DNA from 4 places in the Catellatospora sp. NPDC049133 genome. Region 2 is predicted to be linked to each of the others. Evidence: riboswitches for the same ligand, from Rfam matches in the RefSeq annotation. Region 2 holds a riboswitch; each other region holds the start of a gene.

Region 1 (7,056 bases), on a different contig from region 2:
GTCGAGGCCCGGGTCGAGCAGCATCTTCTTGGCGTCGGTGGTCACTGGCAGGCCTCGCAGATCTCCGGGTTCTCCAGGTTCAGGTTGATCAGGCTCGCCGCGGTCCGCAGCGGCTGCGCCGGAAGTCCGGGCACGCCGCCGGCCACCGCGGAGCCGCCGACCCGCACCGCCTCCGGCAGCGCCGCATCGGCGCTGCCTGCGCCCACCGCAGCGTTAAGAAGGTGCCCTTCCTCCACGGAAACCGATGGGAAGGTGCCCTTCCTTACGGTGGTGGGGGTGATGGTGGTGGCGGGGCGGGAGCGGAGGTAGTAGGTGGTTTTGAGGCCTTTTCGCCAGGCGTAGGCGTACATGGAGGAGAGTTTGCCGATGTCGGGGGAGGCCATGAAGAGGTTGAGGGACTGAGACTGGTCGATGAAGGGGGTGCGGGCGGCGGCCAGGTCGATGAGGGCGCGTTGGGGGAGCTCCCAGGCGGTGCGGAAGCGGGTGCGCAGTTCGGCGGGGATCTCGGGGATCGCGGCGATGGAGCCTTCGGCGGCGAGGATGTGTTCGCGCAGGGCGGCGGTCCACAGGCCGCGGGCCTTGAGTTCGTCGACGAGGTAGCGGTTGACCTGGAGGAACTCGCCGGACAGGGTCTCGCGCTTGAAGACGTTGGCGACCGGCGGCTCGATGCACTCGGCGCAGCCGGCGATCGAGGCGATGGTGGCCGTGGGCGCGATCGCGATGAGCAGCGAGTTGCGCAGGCCGGTGCGGGCGACCTTGGCGGCCAGCTCGTCCCAGGCCCAGGGGCGGGTGCGGGTCGCGTCCGGGTAGTGGTCGGGGTGCAGGACGCCGCGGGCGGCGCGGGTGTCCGCGTACGACGGGTGCGTGCCCAGCTCGGCGGCCAGGTCGGCACTGGTGTCGTACGCCGCGAGCGCGATCTCCTCGGCGATGCGGGTGGACAGCGCCAGCGCCTCGGGCGAGTCGAAGTCCAGGCGTAACGTGAAGAAGACGTCGGCCAGGCCCATCACGCCCAGGCCGATCGGCCGCCACCGGTTGTTGGCCCCGGCCGCCTCGCCCGTCGGGTAGTAGGACAGGTCGATGGTGCGGTCGAGCACGCGTACGGCGGTGCGCACCGTGTCGCGCAGCGTGTCCCAGTCGACGCCGTCGTCGCCGAGGTGCGCGGCCAGGTTGATCGAGCCGAGGTTGCACACCGCCGTCTCGCCGTCGCTGGTCACCTCCAGGATCTCGGTGCACAGGTTGGACAGGTGCACCGTGTTGCCGGCGACCGCGGTCTGGTTGCAGGCGCGGTTGGCGGCGTCCTTGAACGTCATCCAGCCGTTGCCGGTCTGCGCCAGGGTGCGCATCATGCGGCCGTACAGCTCCCGGGCCTGGACCGTGCGCACCGCGCGCCCGGCGGACTCGGCGGCCCGGTAGGCCGTGTCGAACTCCTCGCCCCACAGGTCGACCAGCTCCGGCACGTCCTTCGGATCGAACAGCGACCAGCTCGCGTCGGCCTCGACCCGGCGCATGAACTCGTCCGGCACCCAGTTGGCCAGGTGCAGGTTGTGGGTGCGCCGGCTCTCCTCGCCGGTCGAGTCGCGCAGCTGCAGGAATTCGTCCAGGTCGGCGTGCCAGGTCTCCAGGTAGACGCAGGCCGCGCCCTTGCGCCGGCCGCCCTGGTTGACGGCGGCGACGCTGGAGTCCAGCGTGCGCAGCCACGGCACGATGCCGTTGGACAGCCCGTTCGTGCCGCGGATCAGCGAGCCCCGGGACCGGATCCGGCTCCACGCCACCCCGATGCCCCCGGCGTACTTGGACAGCCGCGCGATCTGGCCGTAGCGCTCGTAGATCGACTCCAGCTCGTCGCGCGGCGAGTCGAGCAGGAAGCAGCTGCTCAGCTGCGGTCGGCGGGCGCCGGCGTTGAACAGCGTCGGCGAGCTGGGCAGGTACGCCAGCCGGCTGAGGATGGCGTACAGCCGCCCGACCTCGGTGACACTGCCCGGCAGCCGCCGCCCGGCACTGCCCGCGTCGCCGACCTCGCCCATCAGGCCGCAGGCGACCCGGAGCAGGAACTGCTGGGGTGTCTCCAGCACCTTGCGGGTCACCGGGTGCCGCAGCAGGTAGCGGTCGTAGACGGTGCGCAGCCCGAAGTACTCGAAGCGGTCGTCGGCGGCCGGGTCCACGAGTTCCCCCAGCTCGTCCGCGTGGGTCGCGACGAACGCGGCCAGGTCGTCGGCGAGCAGCCCGGCCGCGTGCGCGGCGCGCACGGAACTAGGGAAGTCGGTGACGCCCTGGGTGGCCGCCTCCGCGGTGATGTGCACGGTGAGCAGCCGCGCCGCGAGCCGGCTGTACGACGGCTCCTGGGCCACCAGGGCGGCGGCCGTCTCGACGGCCCGCAAGCGCAGATCGGCCTCGGTCGCGCCGGGCCAGACGCCGGCCGCTACCGGGGTCAGCACGGCCGTGTGGTCCACATCGGGCAGCCCTTGCGCCGCCTCGGCGAGCAGTGTCGCGAGCGACGCGGTGAGCGGCGCGGCGTCGGCGGTGCCGGAGTCGGCGGTGTTGCGGAAGGTGGTGCTGGTCAAAGTGTGCGCTCCCCCTCGTTCAAGCGCGGGAGGGCACGCGAACGGCACCGACCCGGCTGGTCCGGGCCTACGCCGTCCACCGAGGACCATCCCGCGCGGTCCGGTGTCGCGGCCCCTGGCCCTGCCGCGCAACGGCGCAGTCGGCACAGTGGGTCGCGGGCGCGTCGCGGAACCGTCCGCGGCACGCACGCCGGCAGGTCTTCGGGCTCGTGGGCGCGGCCGGGCGGCGCGGTGCGGACACCATGCTGCCGTAGACCCCCTACGCCGTCGCTTCCCAGGCCGGACCGGCCCAGTGCTGTCCGCTCCCCTCTTCGCGGGAGGAGGGCGGGACGGCTTCGTTCCCACTCACCGCTGCGGGGCAGCTCCGGAATCGCACCGGATTCCCTCAGCGCGGACCGCCCTGCGGCGGCTCGCGCGCACCCCGAAACCCGGCCCCGAGGGGGCCGGAGGGGTGGACCAGCGATGCCCTCACACTACATCTAGTGGCACGCAGACAACAGCGGCCCCATATAGGCTCGGCGTGTCGTCGATGGCCCGCCCTCACCGGCGTCGATGCGGGCGGTCAGCAGGCGCAGGCCGCGCCGCTCGCGGGGGCCGTCAGCGGGTCCACGTCGTTCTTGCGCAGCCCGAGGAAGGTCTGCGTGTCGAAGCCCTCGCGCACCCAGTACTCGTACCCGCCGAGCATCTCCTTGACCTGGTAGCCCAGACGGGCGAAGGCCAGTGCGGCCCGGGTCGCACCGTTGCAGCCAGGCCCCCAGCAGTAGGTGACCACGACGCTGCCGGCCGGCACGACCTCGGCCGCCCGTGCCGCGATCTCGGCGGTGGGCAGGTGCACCGCGCCGGGCAGGTGCCCCTGCTCCCACGCCTCCAGCGAGCGGGAGTCGACGAGCACGAAGCCGGGTGCGCCGGACGCCAGGTCGGCGGACACGTCGGACACGTCGGCCTCGAACGACAGGCGGGCGGCGAAGTGCGCGGCGGCGACGCCGGCGGCGGCCGGGGGCGTGCTGAGCACTGCGGAGGTGGTGACAACGGCGGGCATGGTCGGCTCCTTCTGGTCGGTCACTGGTTCCACCCTGTCGAGCCGGCCGGGCCACCAGAAGTGGCGAGAACGCCGCTGTCCGCTAAGATCTCGCCATGGGTACGCCGGTGACACTGGAGACCCGCGCCCGGCACCGGATCGCGGTGCTGGCCTACGCCGGGATGGCGCCCTTCGAGCTGGGCTGCGTGGTGGAGGTGTTCGGCCTGCCCCGCCCCGAGCTCGACGTCGCCTGGTACGACCTCGACGTCTGCGCCGAGACGCCGGAGCCGATGCCGGCCGTCGGCGGCTTCTCGATCACCGCCCGGCACGGCCTGGCCGTGCTGGCCGCCGCCGACACCGTGATCGTTCCGGGGGTTGCCGACGTCCGCGGCGAGGTCTCCCCCGCGCTGGTCGAGGCCCTGCGCACGGCCGCCGACCGGGGCGCTCGGATGGTCTCCATCTGCTCCGGCGCGTTCGCGCTGGCCGCGGCGGGCCTGCTGGACGGCCGGGCGGCCACCACGCACTGGAAGTACGCCCCACTGCTGCGCGAGCGCCATCCGCTGGTCGAGGTGACCCCCGACGTGCTCTACGTCGACGCCGGCCAGGTGATCACCAGCGCGGGCAGCGCGGCCGGGCTGGATCTGTGCCTGCACCTGGTGCGCCGCGACCACGGCGCGCAGATCGCCAACACGGTCGCCCGGCGGCTGGTGCTGCCGCCGCACCGCGACGGCGGCCAGGCGCAGTTCATCGAATTGCCCGTGCGCGACGTCATCGACGACGACGGCGTGGCCCGCGCAATGGCCTGGGCACTGGACCACCTGACCGAGCCGCTCACGGTGAACCTGCTGGCCGCGCACGCGCGCATGTCCCCGCGCAGCTTCCTGCGCCACTTCGCCCGGCACACCGGCACCAGCCCGATCCGCTGGCTCATCGACCAGCGCGTGGCGGCCAGCCTGCCGCTGCTGGAGACCTCGGACTCCCCCGTCGAGCAGGTCGCCGCCGCGGTCGGCTTCGACTCACCGGCCACGTTCCGGCACCACTTCAGCCGGTGCATGCGCACCTCGCCGTCGTCGTACCGGCGGACGTTCCGCGGCCGGTAGCCGCGGAACGCCTGGTCCGTGCGGCGGGGCGGCGATCAGCCCCACTCGAAACCGCCGTTCGCCTGGGCGGCGCCGGCGAAGCCCAGCACGGCGAGCGCGGCCACGGCGGCCGTCGGCGCCATCCTGACGAGAAGTCTGCGCATGCGAATCCTCCTTTCGAGATCCCGATCGATGCGCACCATCGCACGCGGCGCGGTCCCGCCATCGCCCCGAACGGCGGCGGATCTCCGCCACCCCCGGCGATCACGACGACACGGCGCGGGTGCTCTCCACCGTGGACTGCAGTCGCCGGGCCTCGGCCAGGTAGGCGTCGGACAGGCCGAACCGCTCGTCGCCGCGGTGCAGCTCACCCAGTCGGCGCGCGGTCTGCGCCTGGGCGCGGCGATCGCCGATCCGCTCGAAGATCTCCAGGGCCTGGGTGAGCCGCTGTACGGCCACCTCGGGCGCTTCCAGCGACGCCAGATCGGTCAGGCAGTAGGCCTCGCAGTGGGCGTCGCCGAGCACCGCGAACCGGTCCAGCGCCGCGATCAGGTCCGCGCGCGCGAGGGCCGGCTCGCCGCTGCGCAACCGGAGCAGGCCCAGCTGGCGGGTCAGCAGCGCGGCCCGGTGCTCGTCGCCGATCTCCTCGGCCAGGGCCAGCCCCGCGGTGAAGTAGCGGTACGCCTCGGCGAGTTCGCCCTTGGCCAGCCACACCATGCCCAGCGCGCCCCGCGAGTACGCCTCGCCGTGCCGGTGCCCGAGCAGCCGGTATGCCTCCAGCGCCTGCCGGTAGCAGTCCAGCGCCTCGTCGTGCTCGGCCCGGATCCGGTGCCCCGTGCCCAGCCCGGCCAGCGCCGCGGCCTGCCCGCACAGATTGCCGAGCCGGGCGAACAGCAGCCGCGACCGGCTGAACGCCTCCGCCGCCTCCTCGTAGTGATCGCGGTAGAGGTGCAACTGTCCCAGCCCGCGCAGGGTCACCGCCTCACCGAGCAGGTTGCCCCGCGCCCGGCAAGCCGCCAGCGCGGTCCGGTGCGTCTGCTCCCACTCGGTGGTGTGCCCGCCCATGTCGCACCAGGCCACCATGGCGTGCGCCAGCTCCCAGGCCAGATCGGACAGCCCATTGGCGGCGGCGGCCTCGACCGCGCCGAGCAGCGCCTCCCGCTCGGTCGCGAACCAGCGCACCGGATCGCCTGCCAGCTCCGCCGCGCCCGGCACCGCCCAGCGTGCCGCGACGGTGACACCGGGCCCGAACACCTGCGGCGGCAGCCCGGCGGCCGCACGTTCCGCCAGAGCGAGGTAGCCACCGAGCGCCCGGGTCAGGGCCGCGCCGATCGCCTCCCCGGGCAGGTCCGGGGCCAGCAGCCCGACCAGCACCGGCAGGCCGTAACGCGGCTGGCCCAGGTCGTCGGTGCCGGTGGACCGCAGCAGCCGGGCCCGGTCGAGCGCATCGAGCACCTCCGTCGCGTCCGGCCGGTCCAGCAGCGCGGCCGGAACCCAGCCCGGTGCGGAGGGGATGCCCAGCCGGGCCAGGCCCCGCAGCACCAGCGCGGCCGCGCCGTCCAGCCGGGTGGCCAGCACCGCCGGGCCCTCCTGTTCGACGAGCAGGGTGCGGTGCAGGCGGCGCAGCGGCTCGCCCGGCTCCACGCCCAGCTCCTCGGTCAGGGTGCGGCGCGCGGTGGCGTACGCCGACAGCGCCTCGGCCCGGTGCCCGGCGTCGCGCAAGGCGGTCACCAGCAGGGACCACGCCTCTTCGCGCAGCGGCTCCTCGGTGACCAGCCGGCGCAGCTCGTCCACGGCCGCCGCGGGCTGCCCGGCCTCGATGCGCAGCCGGGCCCGGTTCTGCCGGACCGCCCGCCGCCGCTCCACCAGCCGGTCGATCTCCGCACGCCACAGCGGTGAGGCGGGCAGGTTCTCGACCGGCTCGCCGCGCCACAGGCCCAGGGCCGCGTCGAGGCTGTCCGGGTCACCGCCGCGGGCGTACTCCTCGAAGCGCAGCAGGTCCAGCTCGCCGCAGTCCAGCTCCAGCCGGTATCCGGGCGCCTGCCGGCGCAGCCGGTCCTCGCCCAGCCGGGTGCGCAGCGCGCTGACGTACGTCTGCACGTTGGCCAGCGCCGACCGGGGCGGGTCCTGCCCCCACAGCACCTCGATCAGCTGATCCACCGACACGGTGCGGCCGTGGTTGAGAGCGAGGGTGGCCAGCAGCTGGCGCGGCTTCACGCCGCCGACAGGTGCGTCGAGGCCGCCCAGGGTCAACTCGAAGGAGCCCAGGATGCGCAGTTCCAGCCGGTCCGACACGCCAACCCACCCACACGATCCGTGATCGATTGCCTGAGCCTACGCGTGCTCGGCTGATCGGACCAGAGCACTCGGCTGAACGGCTGTAGGAGTTCTGGAGAAA
Region 2 (7,056 bases):
GCGCATGCTGACCTGCCGGCCGTCGTGGAACGTGATCCGGTAGTGGTAGGCGGTCTGGCGGATGCCGCCGCTGGTGTTCTCGGCGACCGACGCGTACAGCGCCTGCACCTCGTCCCAGCGGTAGACCTCGATGCCCTTGCGGCGCACCCGCACCCAGCCCTGGTCGAACACGTGCACCTGGAGCCGCCGCGCCTTGGCCGACACGAGCGGGCTGCGCAGCAGCACCACCAGGAAGCCGAGCGCGTTGACCACCGCGAGCACGATGAACGGCATCGCCATGGCCAGCGGGCCGTCCTCGTACAGCGTCGGCGAGCCGTTGGCGGCCAGCACCATGATCACGGACAGCGCCACCCACAGCAGCAGGAGCACGCCCAGGCCGATCAGCGGCATCTTCGGCGTCTGCGCCGGATAGCTCACCCCGGGGTTGCCCAGCCCGCGCGACGCCGCCGCCACGGCCACGTCTGCGGGCACGGTCACAGTGCCCGGCTTGGCGTTCACCGACATGGGTCAGACCGCCCTCGTCCACGCCTCGGCGGCGGCCGACTCCTCGTGCTGCCGCCTGCGGTTGCGGGCGCCGAACACGAGCGTGCCGGCCGCGCCGAGCAGGAACACCGCGCCGATGCCACCGAAGAGCAGGCCCTGGCGCTGCTGGCCCTCCTGCACCTCCTGGTAGGTGAGCCAGCGGGTGCCGGAGTCGGTGGACTCGATGCACTTGTCCGCAGGACCCATGGTGTCCGGGCCGCACTTGACGCTGGTGGACAGCCAGACCGCGAGGCCGATGCCCAGGAGCCCGATGACCCCGAACACCACGGCGTTCGCGATCGGATTCGAGCCGGATTTGGCCACGACGATCACTCCCCGTTGCAGAACATGAGGGCGTCACCATAACGACCTCAAGATCTGCGGAGAATCGCCCGATCGCCCGAACGCCGCGCCACCGCCGGATCAGCCCTCCAGGCTGCCCTCCGCCTCCAGATAGGCCTGGAGCAGCGCGTCCAGCGTGGCCGGATCGGGCTCGGCCCACAGGCCCCGGTCGGCGGCCTCGATGAGGCGTTCGCTGATGCCGCGCAGCGCCCACGGATTGGACCGCTCCAGGAACTCGCGGACCTCCGGGTCGAAGACGTACGCCGCCGCCAGCTTCTCGTACATCCAGTCGTCGACGACCCCGGCCGTGGCGTCGTAGCCGAACAGGTAGTCCACGGTCGCGGCCAGCTCGAACGCGCCCTTGTAGCCGTGCCGGCGCATCGCGGCGATCCAGCGCGGGTTGACCACCCGGGCCCGGAACACGCGCTTGGTCTCCTCGCCCAGGGTGCGCGTCTTCACGCTGTCGGGCAGGTGCGAGTCGCCGATGACCGCGGTCGGCGAAGCCCCGGTCAGCGAGCGCACCATCGCGATCATGCCGCCGTGGTACTGGAAGTAGTCGTCGGAGTCGACGATGTCGTGCTCACGGGTGTCCACGTTCTTCGCGGCGACGCTGACCCGGCGGTAGACCCGTTCCAGGTCCTCGCGGGCGGCCCTGCCGTCCAGGTCGCGGCCGTACGCGTAGCCGCCCCAGACCGCGTACACCTCGGCCAGGTCCTTGTCGTCGCGCCAGTTCCGGGCGTCGATGAGCGGGAGCAGGCCGGCCCCGTACGCCCCCGGCTTGGAACCGAAGATGCGGGTGGTGGCCCGCCGCCGGTCGCCGTGCTCGGCCTCGTCGGCGCGGGCGTGCGCGCGCACGAAGTTGTCCTCGTCGGCCTCGTCCAGCTCGGCCACCGCCCGCACCGCGTCGTCGATCAGCGCGACCGCGTGCGGGAACGCGTCCCGGAAGAAGCCGGAGATGCGCACCGTCACGTCCACTCGCGGCCGGCCCAGCTCGGCCGGCGGCACCACCGCGAACCCGGTCACCCGCCGCGACGCGTCGTCCCAGGTCGGGCGGCAACCCAGCAGGGCCAGCACCTCGGCGATGTCGTCGCCCTGGGTGCGCATCGCCGACGTGCCCCACACCGTCAGCCCGACCGTGCGCGGCCACTCGCCGGTGTCCTGCCGGTGCCGGGCCAGCAGCGAGTCCGCCAGTGCCACCCCGACGTCCCACGCGTTGCGCGACGGGATCGCCTTCGGGTCGACGGAGTAGAAGTTGCGCCCGGTCGGCAGCACGTTGACCAGGCCACGGGTCGGCGAGCCGGACGGCCCCGCCGCGACGTAGCGCCCGTCGAGCGCCTTCAGCACCGCGGTCACCTCGTCCACGGTCGCGTCCAGCCGCGGCACCACCTCGGTCGCGGCGAAGTGCAGCACCGCCTCCACGGCGTCGTCCGGGCCGCCCAGCACCTCGGCGACGACCGCCGGGACCTTCGACGGCTCCCAGCCCAGCGTCTCGTTGCCGATCACCAGCCGCCGGGCCACGCCCTCGATCAGGTCGACGGCGTCCGCGCCGGTGCGGGCCGGGCCGTCGGCGACGTCGGTCAGGTCCGCGGGCACGGCCGCCACGGCACCCGGCTCGGCCAGCAGGGCACGCTCGTCCAGCCCGTACCGGCGGCACAGTGCCGCCCGCAGTCCCGGCAGCGCCCCACGCACGCCGCCCCACACCTGGTTGGCGCGCAGCACCGCGAGCACCAGGTTGATCCGCGCCTCGCCTTCCGGCGCGCCGCCGAGGACGTGCAGGCCGTCGCGGATCTGCGAGTCCTTGACCTCGCACAGGTAGCCGTCGACGTGCAGGATGAAGTCGTCGAAGTCGTCCTCGCCCGGCATGTCGGCCTGGTGCAGGTCGTGGTGGAGCTGGGCGGCCTGGATCAGGGTCCAGATCTGGGCGCGCACCGCGGGCAGTTTCGTCGGGTCGAGGGCCTGCACGGTGGCGTACTCGTCGAGCATCTGCTCCAGTTTCGCCATCTCGCCGTACGTCTCCGCGCGGGCCATCGGCGGCACCAGGTGGTCCACGATCACCGCGTGCCCGCGCCGCTTGGCCTGGGTGCCCTCGCCCGGGTCGTTGACGATGAACGGGTACACCAGCGGAATGTCACCGAGCACCGCGTCCGGCGCGCACTCGCGGGACAGGCCCAGCCCCTTGCCCGGCAGCCACTCCAGGGTGCCGTGCTTGCCCAGGTGCACCACCGCGTCCGCGCCGAACTCCTGGTCCAGCCACCGGTACGCGGCCAGGTAGTGGTGGCTCGGCGCGAGGTCCGGGTCGTGGTAGATGGCGACCGGGTTCTCCCCGAAGCCGCGCGGGGGTTGGATCATCAGCAGCACGTTGCCGAAGCGCAGCGCCGCCAGCACGATCTCGCCCCGGTCCACGTACAGCTCGCCCGGCGGCTCGCCCCACGCGGCGACGATGCCGTCGCGCAGGCTCGCGGGCAGCGTGGCGAACCATCGGGTGTAATCGTTCAGCGGGACCCGGGCCGGGGCCGCCGCGAGCTGCTCCTCGGTCAGCCACTCCACGTCGTGCCCACCCGCCGCGATCAGCGCATGGATCAGCGCGTCCCCGTCCTCCGGGCTGTGACATGGCGCCAGAGGCGCGCCGTCGCCCAGGTCGTACCCCGCCTCGCGCAGCGCCCGCAGCAGCACCACCGCGCTGGCCGGGGTGTCCAGACCGACCGCGTTGCCGACCCGCGAGTGCCGCGTCGGGTAGCTGGACAGCACGATCGCAAGCTTCTTGTGCTCGTTCGGCACGTGCCGCAGCCTCGCCTGGCGCACCGCGATGCCCGCGACCCGGGCCGCCCGCTCCGGGTCGGCGGCGTACACGCCGATGCCGTCCGGGCCCGGCTCCTTGAACGAGAACGGCACCGTGATCAGGCGGCCGTCGAACTCCGGGATCGCCACCTGCATCGCCGCGTCCATCGGGCTCAGCGCCGCGTCCGAGTCCTGCCACACCGCCCGCGACGAGGTCAGGCACAGCGCCTGCAGCACCGGCACGTCCAGCTCGGACAGCGCCGCCACCGACCATGCCTCGTCGTCCCCGCCGCCGCTCGCGTCCGCCGGGGTGGTGCCGCCCGCCGCCAGCACCGTCACGATCAGCGCGTCGCAGCCCCGCAGCAGGTCAAGCAGCCCGTCCGACACCCCGCGCAGCGAACCGCAGTACACCGGCAGCGCGTTCGCGCCCGCGTCGTGCAGCGCCCCGGCGAGGGTGTCCACGAACGCCGTGTTCCCGGCCAGCTCGTGCGCGCGGTAGTAGACGATCCCGACGGTCGGCCGCCCGGCCTCGTGCGCCGGGCCGGGGCGCACGCCGAACTCCGGCGTGGCCCGCGGCGCCTCGAAGCCCTCGCCGGTCATCAGCAGCGTGTCCGACAGGAACCGGTGCAGCTCGCGCAGGTTGTCCGCACCGCCCTCGACCAGGTACGCCAGCGCCTCCCCGGCCACCCCGGCGGGCACGGTCGACTCGGCCTGCAGCGCGGCGTCGGGCAGCGCCTCCCCGCCCAGCACCACCACCGGCAGCCCGCCGGCGAGCACCGCGTCGAGCCCATCCGGCCAGGTGCGGCGGCCGCCGAGCAGGCGCACCACCGCGAAGCCGACGCCCCGCAGCAACTCGGGGACGTCACCGGCGTCGAGCCGGGCCGGGTTGCCGATGCGCCAGGGCGCACCCGACGCCCGGGCGGCGAGCAGCTCGGTGTCCGCAGTGGACAGCAGCAGACCTTGGACAGCCGTCATGGCCGCGTACCTCCTGTCGGGGTCCGCGCCCCGGTAGCAGAGTCGATGCGGCGGCCGGAGTCTCCTGACTCCCGGATCGACGCCCGGCCCCGGGCCTTCCCTTGCGGTGGCCTCGGATCTCTCCGACGGGGTGGGGACGGGCTCCCCGGTCACAGTGGCGGGACCGTCTCGGCTCTTCCCCGAGTTCCTCCCTGCCGCCGAGAGCGATCCTAGCGGCAGATAATGGAGCATGGCCTATCAGTGGCTCGCCGGGCTGACCATGGTGGTGCACTTCGCGTTCCTCGCGTACGTCGTCGCGGGCGGTTTCCTGGCCTGGTGGCGGCCGTGGCTGATCTGGCCGCACCTGATCGCCGCCGGCTGGGGTTTCGCCACGGTCGTCCTCGGCCTCGACTGCCCCCTGACCTACGTCGAGGACTGGGCCCGCCGCGAAGCCGGTGAGCAGGGCCTGTCCCGCGGCTTCATCGACACGTACCTGACCGGCGTGGTCTACCCCGAACGGTTCACCGTGCCGCTGCAGGTGCTGGCCGGGCTGGTAGTGCTGACCTCCTGGATCGGCTTCGCCCTCCGCCGCAGGCGCGGCCGGCACGGGTCCGCCACCTCGGCCGACGTGCCATAGAGTGCCGGGATGATCGAACAGCTCGCCTCTGGCGGTCGCCACCAAAGCCATCTGTTGATCGATCAACTTCGTGGATTTTTGTCGTACACCGGTTCTAAAATGGAGCCATGCGGGAGGCATTGGCGCAGGCGGGGCGATCGGTCGCCGCTTGCGTCGACTCGCCTGTGTGGCCCCTGACCGACGTCGAGCTGATCACCTCGCTCGACTCGGTACGAGCGTTGCGGGAACGCCTGGCGGCGGTGGAACTGTCGCTGGTCCGCGAACTCGACGCCCGTGCGGTCCCCGTCGCCCACGGTGCCTCCAGCACCGCGGTCTGGCTGCGTGAACACTGGCGCATCGGCATACGCACGGCCAAGCAGACCGTGGAACTCGCCCGCGCGCTGGACCGCCTCCCCACCACCGCCGACGCCCTCGCCGCCGGAACCGTCAACACCGAGCAGGCCGCTGTCATCGCTCAGGCTATCGCCGCGCTTCCCTCCGAGGTGGGCCTGGAGACCGCAGCGAAGGCCGAGACCGCGCTGATCGGATTCGCGGCCCAGTTCGAACCGTCCGTGCTCCGCCGCTTCGGCGAGCGCATTCTCACCCACGTCGCCCCCGACACCGCTGAGGGGCACGAACGCGAGACACTGGCCGCGCAGGAGGAACGCGCTTACGCCACCCGCACGCTGACCCTTGTCGCCGACCGCAGCGGGCGGGTGCGCCTGACCGGCTGGCTCGACACCGAAGCCGCCGCCGTGGTCACCGCCGCCCTCGACCCCCTCTCCCGCCCTGGTGCTGTCGACCACACCCGCGCCCACGTCACCCTCGGCGGTGCCATCGCGAGCGACAGCGACCCCGTCGAAGGCTCAAACGCCGCCGGGCACCGCGCGCCTGAAAGCGCTCGGGACATGCGCACCGCGGGTCAACGGCGGGCCGACGCCCTCACCGAGATCTGCCGCCGTGTGCTCGCCTCGGGCGAACTGCCCGACAACGGCGGCGACCGTCCTCAGCTCGTGATCACCGTCGACTACGACGACCTCGCGCAACGCACCGGAGCAGGGCTGCTCGACAACGGCACGACGCTCACTCCTGAGACCGTCCGGCGCATAGCCTGCGACGCCCAGGTCATTCCCGCGGTGCTCGGCGGCGACGGGCAGCTTCTCGACCTCGGCCGGACCCGCCGACTCATCAACGGGGCCCTGCGCCGAGCGCTCGTCCTCCGCGACCAGGGCTGCGCCTTTCCTGGCTGCGACCGACCGCCTCGCTGGTGCCAGGGGCACCACATTCGGCACTGGGCCGACGGCGGTCCCACCGACCTCGACAACGCCGTGCTCCTGTGCGGGCACCACCACCGCGTCGTCCACCACGACGACTGGCAGGTCCGGGTCGGCCACGACCGGCGGCCCGAGTTCATCCCGCCGAGCTACGTGGACGCCGCCCGGCTTCCTCGCCGCAACTCCTTCCACCTGCGGCCCTAGGCCGGGCCCGATCGCTGATCACACCGGGCCGAGCCGGGCCACCACTCGGAGAATCGGCACCGCCCGAGCAGATGGACGGCCGCCGCTGCGCAAACTGCTTGATCGGCACACGGCCGGCAAGGCAAGCAGCCCGCCCTCGGCATCCTTCTGGTCGGCGCGCACCCTAAGGCACATCGGCAGACCGACCGGCCCGGTCCGGAACGATCTCCCTGTAGGAGCGGTAGGGGCCCGCCTCCTCCCAGCCCAGGTCCCAGCCGGTCACCAGCTGTGCCGCCGCTATCGGCACGCGGTACCACGTCTCGGCATCCCCGTCCGGGCCGATCGTCGCCGCCAACTGCTCCAGGTCGTACGGCAACCTCTCGCTCG
Region 3 (7,056 bases), on a different contig from region 2:
CTTCGAGCACCTGTGGGCGCTGGAGCAGGCATTCGACTTCCACGGCGCGCTGACCCGCGCCCGCGTCGCGTCGCGTACGACGGAGCTGGCGACCCGGCTCAAGGAGGGCCTGGCCGACATCGACGGCGTCAAGCTGATCACGCCGAAGTCGGCCGAGCTGTCGGCGGGGCTGGTCTGCTGCGAGCTGGGGTCGATGAGTCCGGCGGCGGCGGTGTCCGTGCTGGCGGCCAAGGACGTCATCACCAGCACGACCCCGTACAACCCGTCCTACCTGCGGTTCGGGACGTCGATCGTGACGAACGAGGCCGACGTGGACCGGGCGCTCGCGGCGGTACGCGAGATCAGTTGACGCGGACCGGGACCACGATCGGGCCGAACTCGCCCGCGATCACCCGCACCCGGGCGCGGTAGTGCAGGGCGAGCAGTTCCTCGGTCAGCACCTGCTCCGGCGGCCCGTCGGCGGCGACCCGGCCCTCGGCCAGCAGCACCAGGCGGTCGGCGTACTCGCCGGCCACGGACAGGTCGTGCATGGTGGCCAGCACGGTCAGCGCGCGGTCCTTGCGCAGCCGGTCGACCAGTTCCAGGACCTCCTGCTGGTGGCCGATGTCCAGGGCCGAGGTGGGCTCGTCGAGCAGCAGCAGCGGCGCGCCCTGGGCCAGCGCGCGGGCCAGGAACACCCGCTGGCGCTCGCCGCCGGACAGCGTCTCCAGCTCACGGCCGATGAACCGGCGCAGCTCCAGGGAGTCGAGCACCCGCTCCACGATGGACAGATCCTGAGCCGACTCGCGGCCCAGCGGGGCGATGTAGGGGGTGCGCCCGAGCAGCACGTAGTCGAGCACCCGCATGCCGGGGGGCACCACGGGCTGCTGGGCGACGGTGGCCACGAGTTGGGCGCGGCGGCGGCGCGGCAGCGCGCTGGTGGGCGCACCGTCGATGATGATCTTCCCGTGGCACGGCACCGCGCCGCCCACGGCCCGCAGCAGGGTCGACTTGCCCGCGCCATTGGGGCCGATCACGGTGACCCACTCGCCGGAGGCCACGGTCAGGTCCACGCCGTGCAGGATCTCGGCGTCGCCCAGGGTCACCCGGACGTCCTCGACGGCCAGCATCAGACGCTCACCCGCCGGGTCGACCGCAGCACCAGGATGAAGAACGGCGCGCCGAAGAACGCGGTGACCACGCCGATCGGCAGCTCGCCCGGGGCGATCAGGGTGCGCGCGGCCAGGTCGGCCAGGGCCAGGAAGGCCGCGCCGAACAGCAGCGACAGCGGCAGGATCGACCGGTACGAACCACCGGCCAGCAGTCGCACCACGTGCGGCACGATGATGCCGACGAAGCCGATCAGCCCCGACACGGCGACCGCGGCGGCGGTGCCCAGCGAGGCCGCGGCCAGCAGGATCAGCCGGGAGCGCTGCGGGTGCAGGCCCAGGCTCGCCGCCTCGGTGTCGCCGACGCCGAGCACGTCCAGCTCCCGGCGCAGGGCCAGCACCACGACCGTGGTGACCAGCGCGTACGGCAGCAGCAGCGTCACCTCGTGCCAGCCGTTGGTGGCCAGCCGCCCGAGCAGCCAGGAGTACACCTCGCGGATGGTGTCCACGTTGCGCTGCAGCAGGTAGGTCTGGATCGCGGCGAGGAAGCTCGACACGGCGACACCGGCCAGGATCAGCGTCGCCGACGAGCGGTCCCGTCCGCCTGCCACCCCGAGCAGGTAGGTGACCACGACCGCGATGCCCGCCCCGGCGAACGCGGCCAGCGGCAGCACCGCCCCGGCCCGGAAGGCGATCGCCATGGTCGCGCCCAGCCCGGCGCCCGCAGCGACACCGAGCAGGTACGGGTCGGCCAGCGGGTTGCGGAAGACGCCCTGATAGCAACCGCCGGCCAGGGACAGCATCGCGCCGACCAGCAGGCCCAGCACCACCCGGGGGAGCCGGAGCTCGGTGATGATGGCAATCTCGCGCTCGTTCAGCCCCGACGGCAGGTCCACGCCGGGGATCAGGTTGAGCAGCTCCGCCGCGACCGAGCCGGGCGGCAGCGTCACCGGGCCCAGGGCGACCCCGGCGACGAGCGCGACCAGCACGGCTCCGATCCCGGCGGCGAGCCACCCGGGACGCAGCCGTGCCGGTCGCAGAGTCGTCACGTCAGGCCGGGACCTTGTTCGCGGCGTCGACGATCGCGCGGATCAGGTCGACGACGCGGGGACCCCAGCGCGAGGCGATGTCGTCGTCCAGCGCGATGACCTGGCCCTTGCTGACCGAGGTCATGCCCGCCCAGCCCGCACGGGCCTTGACGGTGTCCAGGTTCTGCTGGCAGCACTTGGTGTCGGCCAGGAAGATCAGGTCAGGGTTCGACTTGACCAGCGACTCCGCGGTGAGCTGCGGGTAGCCGCTGCCCTTGGTGTCGGCGGCGTCGGCCACGTTCTTCAGGCCGGCCAGCTCGAACAGCGAGCCGATGAACGTCTTCGAGGTCACCGAGTAAAGCGTCGGGTCCAGCTCGTAGTAGTAGGACAGCGGGGTCGCGCGCTTGGGCAGGTCCTTGACCAGCTTGGCGATGTCGTCCTTCATCCGCTGGCTGAGCGCGGCCGCCTCGGCCTTGTGCCCGGTCAGCTCACCCAGCTCGGCGAGCTGCTTGTACGTGTCGTCCAGCGTCACGGCGGCCGGGGCCACGTAAACCGGGATCTTGAGGGTGGTCAGCTGGGCGACCACGTTGTTGGCGTCGGTGCTGAGCACGACCAGGTCGGGGCTCTTGGCGGCGACGGCCTCGGCGTTGGGCTGGAAGCCCGACAGCTCCGTCTTCGGCGCGTTCGCCGGGAAGTTCGAGTTGTCGTCGACGGCGACGACCTGGCCGCCGGCGCCGATCGCGAAGAGCATCTCGGTCGTGGTGGGCGACAGCGAAATGATCTTCACCGGTTGCGCGGGCAGCGTCACCGAGCCGACGGTCACCGGGTACGCCGCGGCGGCGCTCGACGGGGTAGGGGTCGCCGGGTCGTTGGTGGCGCAGGCCCCGAGCGCGGCGACGAGGCCGGCGGCGGCCAGCGCGCCGAGCGCGCGGCGGGACAGGAAACGGGTACGCACTGATCCTCCTATCGGTCGAGGCAGGTCCTTCGCCGACAGGGCCCGATCAGGTGGGGCAGCCCGGTCCGCGAGACGCCCTTCCTCGAGAGCGTGGTTCGCGACTGCCGCAGGCGACCTGGCTCGCCCACCGAGGTGGGATCACAGTTGCGGGACAGCGCCGGGTTCACACCGGCTTCGCTGCGGGACAGTCAGGCGACACGCTAATACACACCCGTGCCGATGCTCACGACGCGGAGTGGAGGATGTGCGCAGGCTCATCACGCCTGGGTCTTGTGGACCTCTTCGGCCTCGGCGGCGGGCACGTCCTCGGTGGGCTCGGTCTCGCCGGCCAGGGCCGCGCGCAGCCGGTCCTTCTCGGCCTTGCGGCGGTCCACCGCGCCCTCGACCTGGGCGGCCACGTCGTCACGCAGGTTGCGCAGCAGGAAATAGCTCGCCGCCGCCGACACCAGGATGGCGATCATCAGCTTGAGCAGCGTGCTCAGGTTCGGCACGAACCACAGCGCGGCGAAGACGGCCAGGAAGAGCATCAGCCTGGCGAGCGTGTACTTGACAGCAGGACTCACCGGTCCAGGGTAGCCGCCGAACCTGCCCGGCCTCGGTCAGCCCCGCGCGAGGGGCCGGTCAGCCCCGTTCGGCGACCACCAGGCCGAGGTGCCACAGCACCGCGTACACCACCGTGGTGACCAGCGCGCCCAGCCCGCCGGAGACCAGCGGCGGCAATCCCGACGCCACGCCTACCGCGAGCACGCCCAGCACGACGGCCACCAGTCCGGCGGCCGGGGCCACGGCGAGCCGCCCGCGGTGGCCCGCGGCCGCCTTGAACTGCTCCACGAAGATGATCGCCGGGAAGATCACCGCGAGCCAGCCGGTGAGGTCACCGAACTCGCCCATGCCGAGCAGGGCGAACAGACCGTCGAAGGCGATCATGCCGAGCACGCTGATGGCGAACCCGGCCAGCGCGTACGCCACCAGGTCGGTGAGCGAGACGATGCGCCCGGACGCGTCCCGCCGCGGGCCCTTGCGCTGCTCCTCGGCCGGGCTCTGCGGATCGGCCACCCGTCAGGCCCAGACCTGCTGCGGCTCGCTGCGCCGCTCGGCCATGCTGACCGGCGCGCCGTACTCCTTGACGACCTGGTAGCGGGTGTCCCGCTCGACCGGGCTGAAGCCCGCGTCCCAGATCAGGTGGAGCAGGTCGTCGCGGTGCATCGTGTTCGGCGTGCCGTACGAGTCCGCGTCGTGCGTGATCTTGTACTCGACGACCGAGCCGTCCAGGTCGTCGACGCCGAAGTTCAGCGACAGCTGCGCCAGCGACAGGCCGTGCATGACCCAGAAGCACTTGATGTGGTCGAAGTTGTCCAGCATCAGCCGGGACACCGCGAACGTCTTGAGCGACTCGGCCGGGCTCGCCATCGTGGTGCGCGCCTGGATCCGGTTGCGGATCTTGCCGTCCGCGCTGTCGTGGAAGTCGTGCTGGTAGCGCAGCGGGATGAAGACGGTGAAGCCGCCGGTCTCGTCCTGCAGCTCGCGCAGGCGCAGCACGTGGTCGACGCGGTGCCGCGGCTCCTCGATGTGGCCGTAGAGCATCGTCGAGGGGGTGCGCAGGCCCTTGCTGTGCGCCAGGCGGTGGATGCGCGACCAGTCCTCCCAGTGGCAGGCGTGGTCGACGATGTGCTGGCGGACCTCCCAGTCGAAGATCTCGGCGCCACCGCCGGTCAGCGACTCCAGGCCCGCCTCCATCAGCTCGTCGAGGATCGCGTCGGCGGTCAGGCCGGAGATCTTCTCGAACCACTGCACCTCGGTCGCGGTGAACGCCTTCAGCTTGACGTTCGGCAGGGCCTGCTTGAGTTCCTTGAGCACGCGCGGGTAGTAGCGCCACGGCAGCGTCGGGTGCAGACCGTTGACGATGTGCAGCTCGGTGAGCTGCTCGTCCTTCATCTCCAGCGCCTTGGCGACGGCCTGCTCCACCCGCATGGTGTAGGCGTCCTTCTCCCCGGGCTTGCGCTGGAAGGAGCAGTAAGCGCAGCTGGCCGAGCAGACGTTCGTCAGGTTCAGGTGCCGGTTGACGTTGAACATCACCCGGTCGCCGTTCTTCTCCGTCCGGACGTGGTGCGCGAGCCGCCCCAGCCAGGCCAGATCGTCACTCGCGTAGAGAGCCTCGCCGTCTTCGCGGCTGAGCCGCTCCCCGGCGTAGACCTTCTGCTCCAGCTCCCGCTTCAAACCCACGTCCATGGCAGTGAGCCTACGACGTGCCGCCGACGTGCCTGCTGCTGCCCTTGACAGCTGCTGTTCAGCTTGACGCCACCGGGACAGAAGGGTCGACAGCGATCCTGATTTCCGGTAGGAACCTTGTGGGACCAACGGGGAGGACGGGGCCAACGATGTCCAAGCGTCGAAGCGGGCAGGCTCGACGGCAGAGCCAGGTCGCGGTGGGCTCGGCTGTTCTCAGCGCGCTCATCGCCGGTGGCATCGCCATGCCCGCGTCCGCCGACCCGCCGATCGGCTCGAAGATCACCTCGATCCCGGACGCCGGCCTGCGCCCCCAGCCCGACGGGCTGCCGACGCTGCCGTTCGGCTCGCTGAGCATGCCCCGCACCCAGCCGCTGACCGCCCACGCCGCGCTGCTGGCGCAGTACAGCGCCGCCGAGCTGGAGCTGTCCGTGCTCGGCGCCCGCCGCAGCGAGCTCTACCAGGCCTACAGCAACTCGGTCGTGGCCAAGGCGATGGCCGACTACGCCTGGCGGGCCACCGCCGACGCGCTGCGGGTGGCCAAGGAGGCCGCCGAGGCCGCAGCCGTCGCCGAATACCAGGCCGCCGTGAAGGCCCCGCCGCGGCTGGGCGACTCGCTCGGCGAGCTGGGTCAGCTGATCCCGCGCACCGAGTCCACGCCGGAGACCGAGGCCGTGCTCAACGACCTCGCCACCGCGCAGCAGGCCGAACGCCAGGCCTACACCGTGCTCACCACGGCCATCACCGCCGAGCAGCAGGCCTCCACGGCGTATTCGGCCGTGGAGAAGGAGTTCAAGCGCAAAGAGGTCGCGTTCCTGGAGCTGAAGCGGCGGCTCGCCGAGCTCCAGTCCGAAGCGGACCGGCTGCGCGAGATCCAGGAGCAGAACCTCGGCAACTACAGCCCCGGCAAGAGCAACGCCGGGCTGGTCGCCGCAGCCAAGGCGCAGAAAGCCGTCCTGTTCGCGCTCAGCCAGCGCGGCAAGCCCTACCGCTGGGGCGACGAGGGTCCGAACACCTACGACTGCTCGGGCCTGATGCTGGCGTCGTACAAGGCCGCCGGGATCACCCTCAACCGGGTCGCCAAGGACCAGTACTACGGCACCCGCCACAAGACCGTGAGCAAGTACGCACTGCTCCCCGGTGACCTGGTCTTCTTCGCCACCGACCCGAACGACTGGCGCACCATCCACCACGTCGGCATGTACCTCGGCGACGGCTGGATGGTCCACTCGCCGCGCACCGGCGACGTGGTGCGGCGCGCGTCGGTCAGCCTCAGCAGCATCGACTTCGCGACCCGGGTTGTCGACGCGGTGCCGGCCCCGAACCAGCCGAACCCGACGCACGGCACCACGCCGTCGCCGACGAAGACCACCTCGCCGAGCCCGACGACCGGCACCTCGCCGTCCAGCTCGCCGAGCGCTCCGGCCAGCCCTTCGCCGTCGCCGAAGCCGCCGGCCGAGTCGCCGTCCCCGCAGCCGCCGGCGGAGAGCCCGAAACCGGCCGAGTCGACGTCGCCGAGCCCCGACCCGGTGCCCGCTGCGTGACACGCGTCACCCCGCTTCATTGGCCTTGCGGGGTGACGCCCACTACACCGTCGTGTTATTCGGGCGGCGGTGGCCGCAAAGCCCGGTACACTCATCGGGTTGTTCTGGGCGCGCTCGGCGCGCTTTTGAGCGTTCCTGCGGGTGACTTGCAGCGGCACGAGGCCGCGCGGCGCGGGGATGCGCCACCCGAGAGGTTTCGCTTTGACTATGCACGA
Region 4 (7,056 bases), on a different contig from region 2:
CACATCGGATGGTCGTCGACCACCATCACGTCCACCACGCGCGTCAGCCTAGCGGGGCAGCGGCACCCGCAGTTCCACCTCGGTGCCCTGGCCGGGCCCGCCGGTGATGGCGACCGCGCCGCCCAGGTCGCGGATGCGGCCCTGGATCGACTGCGCCACCCCGAGCCGTCCCGACGCCGCCGCCTCGGCGAGCCGGCCCGGTGCGATTCCCGGCCCGTCGTCGCGGACCGACACCGTGACCGCGTCCGGTTCCTGCTCGACCAGCACCCAGGCCCGCGCCTCGGGACCGCAGTGGACGGCCACGTTGTCCAGCGCGCTGCCGGCCGCCGCGGCGACCTCCGCCGCGACCGCCGCGGGCAGCAGCACCGCGGTCGCGGGCATGGCGACGGTGACCCGCGGGGAGCCGTACCGTCCCAGCAGCAGGCGCAGGTCCGCGCTGCCCGCGGCCGCCGCCTCGTCCTGCACGCCCACCAGCGAGCGCAGCACCGCCTCCTGCTCCCCGGCCAGCCGCCCCAGCTCCGCGGCCTCGCCGCCCAGCTCCGTGCCGCGCCGCTGCACCAGGGCGAGCACCTGCAGCACGGAGTCGTGGATGCCGCGGGCCAGCCGCTCGCGCTCGCGGGTCGCGGCGTCCAGCTCCACGGCCCGCTGCATCCGGGTCTCGGCGTCGTCGGTCAGCCGGGACACGTACCCCATGACCCCGCCCGCGAGCAGCAGCAGCACCGTGCCGTTCGCGGTCGCGGAGGTGATCTCGCCGCGCAGGAACAGATCGGCCGCGCCGAGGATCAGCGCGGCGATCCCGCCCGCCCGGCGGCCGCCGCGCAGCGCCCACACCAGCACCGCACCCGCGACCCACGCCATCGGCAGCGTCGGACCGCCCGAGGCCAGGCGTTCGGCGGACACGACCAGGTTGGACGCGAGCAGGCAGGCCAGGGTGACGACCAGGTCGGCCGCCAGCCAGGCCCGGTTGCGACCGGCGGGATCGTGGTAGCGCACGCCGGTGACGGCGGTCCAGGCGGTCATCGCCGCGAGCACCGCCCAGCCCAGCCAGGGCCGGGTGAAGTCGCGGAACCCGGCCAGCATCAGGATCGTGGCGTACACCAGCGCGGCCACCCGGAACACGGTGACGGCCCGCCACAGCGGCGCCTGCAGTCCCACCGGCGGTCTCCTTTCCGCAGCCGTCGAGCCGCGCCGAGTGGCCGTCCGGGATCACGCCGTCCGGGATCGCGGCGCGTCGGCCGCCCGGGTCGAGCGCACCCGGTGCCAGATCTCGTCCGGGCAGTACGCTACATCCCGGCGTCGCAGGTCGAACCGGCTCACCCGCCGGACCACGAGTTCGAGGAAGCCGTCCTCGACGGCGTACGGGTCGGCGCTGCCGGTCCAGAACGGAACGTGATCGCCGCGGTGGGACTTGTCCTTCGACGTGATCTGCAGGACCTCCAGGTGGTCCGGATACACACGCAGCACGACGAACGGCCGGTCCTTGGACCCGTCGCCGTCCCGGAACTCGATCTCACCCCACCAGATCTCCTGGGGTCGCGGGTCGGCCCACACGGTCGGGCGCTGCGGCGCGGCCTGCGTCCGGCGCGGCAGCTTGCGGTCGAGCAGCCGCAGCACGAAGTAGAACACCAGCGCCGTCGTGCCGGCGGCCACCGGACCGACCAGCGGCAGCGACGTCTCCAGCGTCAGCGGCTGCTTGCCGGCCGTGACCGGCGGCACCGTGCCGCCGAGATACCGCTGGTGCAGCAGCAGCGCCAGCAGCGCCAGGCCCGCGGACAGCGCCGACAGGACGCCCGCGCGGACCAGGTGGACGCGGTGCCGCGGGTACACCCGGCCACGCCCGGCGAACCGGACCACCAGGTACGCCACGATCGGGGACAGCGCCACACCCGCCCACCACGACGGGTACGCGGCGATCTGCGCAGGGTCTCGGACCAGCAGGAACGCCACGATCGCGGGCGAGGCCAGGACGGTGCCGGGCAGGGAGACGGCCAGACTCGCCAGCAACGGCCCCACCAGGAACAGCATCAGACACCCGCACCCAGATGGGTTGTCGCGCCGCGCCATCGGCAGTTCCTCCAGTTCGGACAATCACGTGATCGTAACGAGGTCGCCGGTGGAAGGGTCGCCGGAGGTGCCGCCCACCAGACGGCCCGGCCGTCCGAGCGGACCAAACCGGGGGAAACGCCACGGGCACGACAACTGTGAAAAGTGTCTAACATGGCGCGATGAGCGAACAGATCCACCAGCCGACGCCATCCGTGACGCCGCCGCCGCCGGCGCAGCCCGTCGGCCGTCCATGGTGGTTGCTCATCGGCGCCGGACTCGGTGCGATGGTCGCGGCCTGCCAGCTGGCGGTCCTCATCGGTCCGCTGCTCGGCTCCGTCCGGTACGCCCTCGGCCTGCCAGCGACCGGGCTCGCGATCGTCCTCGTCGCACAGCTGGCCGCCGTGGCTTCGGGATTCGCGGGCGGGTACCTGCTCGGGCGGCGAGCACCCGCGGCAGTGACCGGATCGGCGCTCGTGCTGATGCTGCTCGGCGTCGTGGCCGCGGCGCTGGCGGGTTCCGCGGCCATGCTGACGGTCGCCGTGCTGCCGGCAGGCCTAGGACAGGGAGCGGCGCTCGGCACGGGGGCCGGACTGACGGGCGAGGCAGGCGAGCGGCGGGCCCAGGTGCGACTGGGCCTCGGACTCGCCCTGTTCGGCGCGCTCGCGGTCGGAGCGCTGCTCGGCTGGTTCGCCACTCGCTCCCTGAGCTGGCGGTTGGCCTGCCTGGCGACCGTGCCGTCGGTCCTCGTCGCGCTGCTCGCGACGGTGGTCATCGCCGTGGCCACGTCGGCGCGGGGCACCCGGGCACCATGACACCTCGCGCCGACCGGTGACCTCGCCTGGCGCCGTTCTCGCCACGCCTGTCCGATGAGGCGCGGACCGCGGAACCGGCCGCGACCGCAAAGGGTCGCCGGGCATCAGCGATGCTCCGCTCGCGGTCGGCGCCGCCGCAAGGCGCGGCTCTACAGGCGGGATTCCAGGTCGGCGGAGACGTCGTGGAGCCACCGCAGCTGACCGGCGTAGTACTCCAGGGAGGCGGCCGCTTCGGCCGGTTCGAGCGGCGCGTACTTGACGCGCTCGACCTCGTGCAGTTTGGCCCGTTGCAGGGCCGGCAGCAACGCCTGCCGGTCGGCGAGCCCGTACGCGTCGGCGAACTGGCGAAGCCGCCTCGGCAGGTCGGGCAGGGGATCGAAGCCCGCTTCGCGTAGCTGCCCGGGTGGGCACAGCGGCACGAAACTCCACGCGGCCGCTGCCAGGTCGTCGAGCGGATCGACCGGCTGCGCGGCGTCCCAGTCGATGAACGCCACCGGGATTCCCGCCCGGTAGACGGTGTTCCACGGGCCGAGGTCACCGTGGGAGACGATCTGCCCCGGGCGGGGCGCACAGGGATGGAAGCGGTAGCCGGTGAGCGTCGGGCGGAACCCGGCTGCCGCGTGGTGCAGCCGCCTGATCAGCTTCGCCGCTTCGGTCAGGGCCCGGTCCGTGCGGGCGTACGCCGGCAGCCGGGCACCACGGCCGGGCTGCCACTGCGGATCCACCGCGACGTCCCCGGACAGGTACGTCAGAACCTCGCGACCGTCCTCGACACCCACCAACCGCGGCGAGCCGGCGAATCCGACCGACTCCAGATGGCCGAGAAACTCGTGGACCGCCGGGGACCACGAGCCCATCGGCCGGTGGACGTGGCCGCCGCGACGCACGATGCCGACGGTCATCCGGCCGCCCACCAGCGTTTCGTCACCGTACATCGGTCAAGTATCTCGGTTGTCGGCGGTAACGTGTCCGGTGGCACGAACTGTTGCGAGGTGCCTCGCCGCTGGGCGGGGAGAATCGGGAAGCCGGTGAGAATCCGGCACGGGCCCGCCGCGGTGACCAGGGAGCTGCCGCCCACGCGCTGTACGCGCAGCCACTGGCCTGACCGGCTGGGAAGGCGGGCGGAGGGCGTCGATCTGGGAGTCCGAAGACCGGCCTCGCGCCCACGGCCCCGGCCTGCCCGGAGCCCGAACGCAGCGGGAGCCTGCCCATGGACAGCGAGTTGTACGACGTCATCCACCGTCGCCGGGACGTGCGTGGACAGTTCACGGGGGCGGCGATCCCGGCCGAGGTGCTGGCCCGGGTCCTGGATGCGGCGCATGCCGCGCCCAGCGTGGGCCTGACCCAGCCATGGGACTTCATCGTGGTGCGTGACCGGCGGGTGCGGGAGGCGTTTCATCAGCACGTACACCGGGAACGTGAGGTGTTCGCCGCCACGCTGGACGCCGAGGCCGCCGAGCGGTTCGCCCGGATCAAGATCGACGGGGTGCTGGAGTCGACGCTGTCGGTCGTCGTGACCTATGACGCCGACCGCGGGGCTCCCGCGGTGCTGGGACGGCACGCGATCGCCGACGCCGGACTGTACTCGGTCTGCCTGGCCATCCAGAACCTGTGGCTGGCGGCCACGGCGGAGCAGCTGGGCGTCGGGTGGGTGTCGTTCTACCGCGAGGAGTTCCTGCGGGATCTGCTCGCCATCCCGGCCGGGATCCGCCCGGTCGCCTGGCTCTGCCTCGGCCCGGTCACCCATCTCGAAGCCGTGCCCGACCTCGAACGGCACGGCTGGCGCCGCCGTCGGCCGCTGGACGAAGCCGTCCACACGGACCGGTGGACACCGCGCTGAGCGTGGCGGTCACAGGATGAGGTCATCGCACTCGGGACCGGGCGTCAGGAAGCTCACGTCGTGACTCGACTGCTGCAGCCGGGAGACGCCCAGCACGGAGAAGCGCAGCTCCATTCCCCCGAGCAGGCGTTTACGGCAGGGCTCGTCGTCAGGTGTCCGAATCCGCAGCGTGAACACCACGACGAACTCGGCTCCGGGGCCGATCGCGGCCGGGAAGGGGCGGAGATCGCCGCCGGCGGTCTCGATCCGCGCGTCCTCGATGGTGATGACATCCGAGCCGTCGTCGATGCCCTCCACCGTGACCGGCAGCGCACTCGGGTTACGCATCGAGAATCGCACCGGGTATCGGAGGTCGGGGCCCAAGGCATAACTCATGTCCATCTCACTGCTTCCGGTCCGACGATCTGCCGGCCGCGGACCGTCGAGGACGAGACCGCCGGGTGCCAGCTCGTAGAACCGAGCCACCACCTGCCACGTGCCGCCGACCAGCAGCACCAGCACGACGGCCCCGATCCGCAGCACGGTTGCCCACCCTGGGTCCCGCCTGGGCATGGGTGTGACGTCGTGCCGAGAGGGTCGCCCGGCCGCGGCCACAACGGATCGACCTCCGGCATCACCTGAAGGGCGGAGTTCCGGTGCGCCGAGGCGTCGGCCGGGACCGGAGTCTCTTCCGCGGCACCAGTCACCGCCGCAGCCTAGACATGGTCGGCGGATTGCGTCGTCCCTGCTGAGGCTGTGATGAGCACGGTGTGCTTGCGTACGCGGAAGCTGCCGCCGGCATCGATCCGGGCCTGGACGTGGTTACGGGCCGCGGCGAACTGCTCCGGCGTGAGCGGTTCGGACGACAGGCTGGCGAGATAGGTGAGGACCGGGTCGGGGTTGGGGACTTCGAGGTCGCCGTGGTAGCGCTGGACCGAGACGTCGGCGAAGAGGCGCGCCATGTAGCCGGGACCGGTCTCGGCGGTGAAGTCGTTCTGGGTGGCGTGCAGGGTGAGATCGGGACGACCGATCGCGGGTCCGACGGCGTTGAGTTCTTCGAGGTGGTCGCGGCCGTTCACGGCGACCGCGAGCCGACCGCCCGGACGCAGCACCCGGGCGAACTCGCGCAGCGCGGCAGCCGGGTCGTCCAGGTGGTACAGCATGTGGTTGGCGATCACGGTGTCGAAGGTCGCATCGCCGAACGGCAGGTGCGTCGCGTCGCACTGCTGCACGTGCGCCTTTGGGACGGTGCGCAGCTGCTCGCACATGGCGGCGGAGAAGTCCGTCAGCGTCAGCCGGGCCCCTCTCGCGACGTGGTCGACGTGGGTCCACAGTTCGCCGGTGCCGGCGCCGACTTCGAGCACGTCGCCGACCAGCGGGAGCCGTTCGCCGAGCCAGGAGAACCAACTCTGCGGGTTCGTGCCGTAGGCATGCAGCGCGATCCGAGCGGTGAGGTTGCCGGTCGTCGTCGCGTACTGGCTGACGGCATGTGTGGACGGCGTCGGGACCATCGCTGCATCGTAGGCGGAGCTGAGTTCCGGCAGGGGGCACCTCGCTCGGGCGGTCGCGGGGTGCCCCGTCGCCGCTCAGGCCTGCTTGGTCTCCCAGAAGATCTTGGAGATCTCCTCGATCTTGCCCAGCAGTTGCTCGGCCACGGCCGGGTCGGCCTGACCCTTGGTGCCGGCGGCGCCGGACAGCTTGGTGGCCTCGTTGAACAGCTGGTTCAGGTTCGGGTACTTCTCGAAGTGCGGGGCCTTGAAGTAGTCGGTCCACAGCACCCACAGGTGGTGCTTGACCAGCTCGGACCGCTGCTCCTTGATGATCAGAGCCCGGGTGCGGAACTCCGGGTCCGTGTTGGCCTGGTACTTCTCGCAGATGGCCTTGATCGACTCGGCCTCGATCCGGGCCTGGGCCGGGTCGTACACGCCGCAGGGCAGGTCGCAGTGGGCGCCGGCGACCAGGCGCGGGCGCAGCAGGTGGGACAGTCGCATCAGGTTGCCTCCGGTGACAGTGGTGAGGTGTGGAACCTCCTGGCGTGGTAGATCAGCTGCCCGTCGTCGGGTCCGTGGAAGACGTCGAGGACACCGGCGACGACGACGGTCGCGTCGCCGACCGGGACCTGCCGCAGCGGCCTGACGCGAAGCGCGGCCAGCGCGCCGGGCAGGAACGGCTCCCCGGTCGGCAGCGTGCTCCACCCCTGTTCGGCGGTGAAACGGGGCCCGCCCGCGCGGGAGAAGTCCCGGGCCACCGCCACGTGCGCCGGCCCCAGCAGGTGGACGACCAGGCTTTCGGCCTGCAGCAGGTGCCGTGCCGACCGGGTGCCCATCACGGAGAAGGACAGCGCCGGGGGCGTGAGCGACACCGAAGCGACGCTGGAGG

What was found. Region 2 has a riboswitch for cobalamin ahead of cobN (cobaltochelatase subunit CobN). Riboswitches for the same ligand answer to the same signal wherever they lie in the genome.
Region 1: another riboswitch for cobalamin. It lies ahead of AB0B35_RS29885 (ribonucleoside-diphosphate reductase subunit alpha); the one in region 2 lies ahead of cobN (cobaltochelatase subunit CobN).
Region 3: another riboswitch for cobalamin. It lies ahead of AB0B35_RS11870 (ABC transporter substrate-binding protein); the one in region 2 lies ahead of cobN (cobaltochelatase subunit CobN).
Region 4: another riboswitch for cobalamin. It lies ahead of bluB (5,6-dimethylbenzimidazole synthase); the one in region 2 lies ahead of cobN (cobaltochelatase subunit CobN).

What each region holds. Positions count from the first base shown of each region.
Region 1 covers NZ_JBEZDT010000030.1:86,596-93,651, forward strand. Annotated here, with positions in the region: gene AB0B35_RS29880 (ribonucleotide-diphosphate reductase subunit beta) at 1-24, opposite strand, end outside; gene AB0B35_RS29885 (ribonucleoside-diphosphate reductase subunit alpha) at 42-2,459, opposite strand; cobalamin riboswitch at 2,757-2,947, opposite strand; gene AB0B35_RS29890 (rhodanese-like domain-containing protein) at 3,124-3,600, opposite strand; gene ftrA (transcriptional regulator FtrA) at 3,696-4,679, shown strand; gene AB0B35_RS29900 (BTAD domain-containing putative transcriptional regulator) at 4,923-6,953, opposite strand.
Region 2 covers NZ_JBEZDT010000002.1:43,848-50,903, forward strand. Annotated here, with positions in the region: gene AB0B35_RS02485 (DUF6585 family protein) at 1-477, opposite strand, end outside; gene AB0B35_RS02490 (hypothetical protein) at 508-846, opposite strand; gene cobN (cobaltochelatase subunit CobN) at 946-4,617, opposite strand; cobalamin riboswitch at 4,656-4,845, opposite strand; gene AB0B35_RS02500 (DUF2784 domain-containing protein) at 4,847-5,233, shown strand; gene AB0B35_RS02505 (DUF222 domain-containing protein) at 5,341-6,690, shown strand; gene AB0B35_RS02510 (hypothetical protein) at 6,854-7,056, opposite strand, start outside.
Region 3 covers NZ_JBEZDT010000008.1:245,480-252,535, forward strand. Annotated here, with positions in the region: gene AB0B35_RS11855 (aminotransferase class V-fold PLP-dependent enzyme) at 1-349, shown strand, start outside; gene AB0B35_RS11860 (ABC transporter ATP-binding protein) at 342-1,109, opposite strand; gene AB0B35_RS11865 (iron ABC transporter permease) at 1,109-2,137, opposite strand; gene AB0B35_RS11870 (ABC transporter substrate-binding protein) at 2,139-3,056, opposite strand; cobalamin riboswitch at 3,159-3,289, opposite strand; gene AB0B35_RS11875 (DUF4229 domain-containing protein) at 3,329-3,634, opposite strand; gene AB0B35_RS11880 (hypothetical protein) at 3,693-4,127, opposite strand; gene mqnE (aminofutalosine synthase MqnE) at 4,131-5,300, opposite strand; gene AB0B35_RS11890 (C40 family peptidase) at 5,450-6,841, shown strand.
Region 4 covers NZ_JBEZDT010000021.1:79,740-86,795, reverse strand. Annotated here, with positions in the region: gene AB0B35_RS23720 (response regulator transcription factor) at 1-26, opposite strand, end outside; gene AB0B35_RS23715 (DUF5931 domain-containing protein) at 49-1,155, opposite strand; gene AB0B35_RS23710 (hypothetical protein) at 1,207-2,088, opposite strand; gene AB0B35_RS23705 (hypothetical protein) at 2,226-2,858, shown strand; gene AB0B35_RS23700 (phosphotransferase) at 3,008-3,793, opposite strand; cobalamin riboswitch at 3,832-4,033, shown strand; gene bluB (5,6-dimethylbenzimidazole synthase) at 4,069-4,698, shown strand; gene AB0B35_RS23690 (hypothetical protein) at 4,708-5,220, opposite strand; gene AB0B35_RS23685 (class I SAM-dependent methyltransferase) at 5,394-6,188, opposite strand; gene sodN (superoxide dismutase, Ni) at 6,264-6,668, opposite strand; gene AB0B35_RS23675 (flavin reductase family protein) at 6,668-7,056, opposite strand, start outside.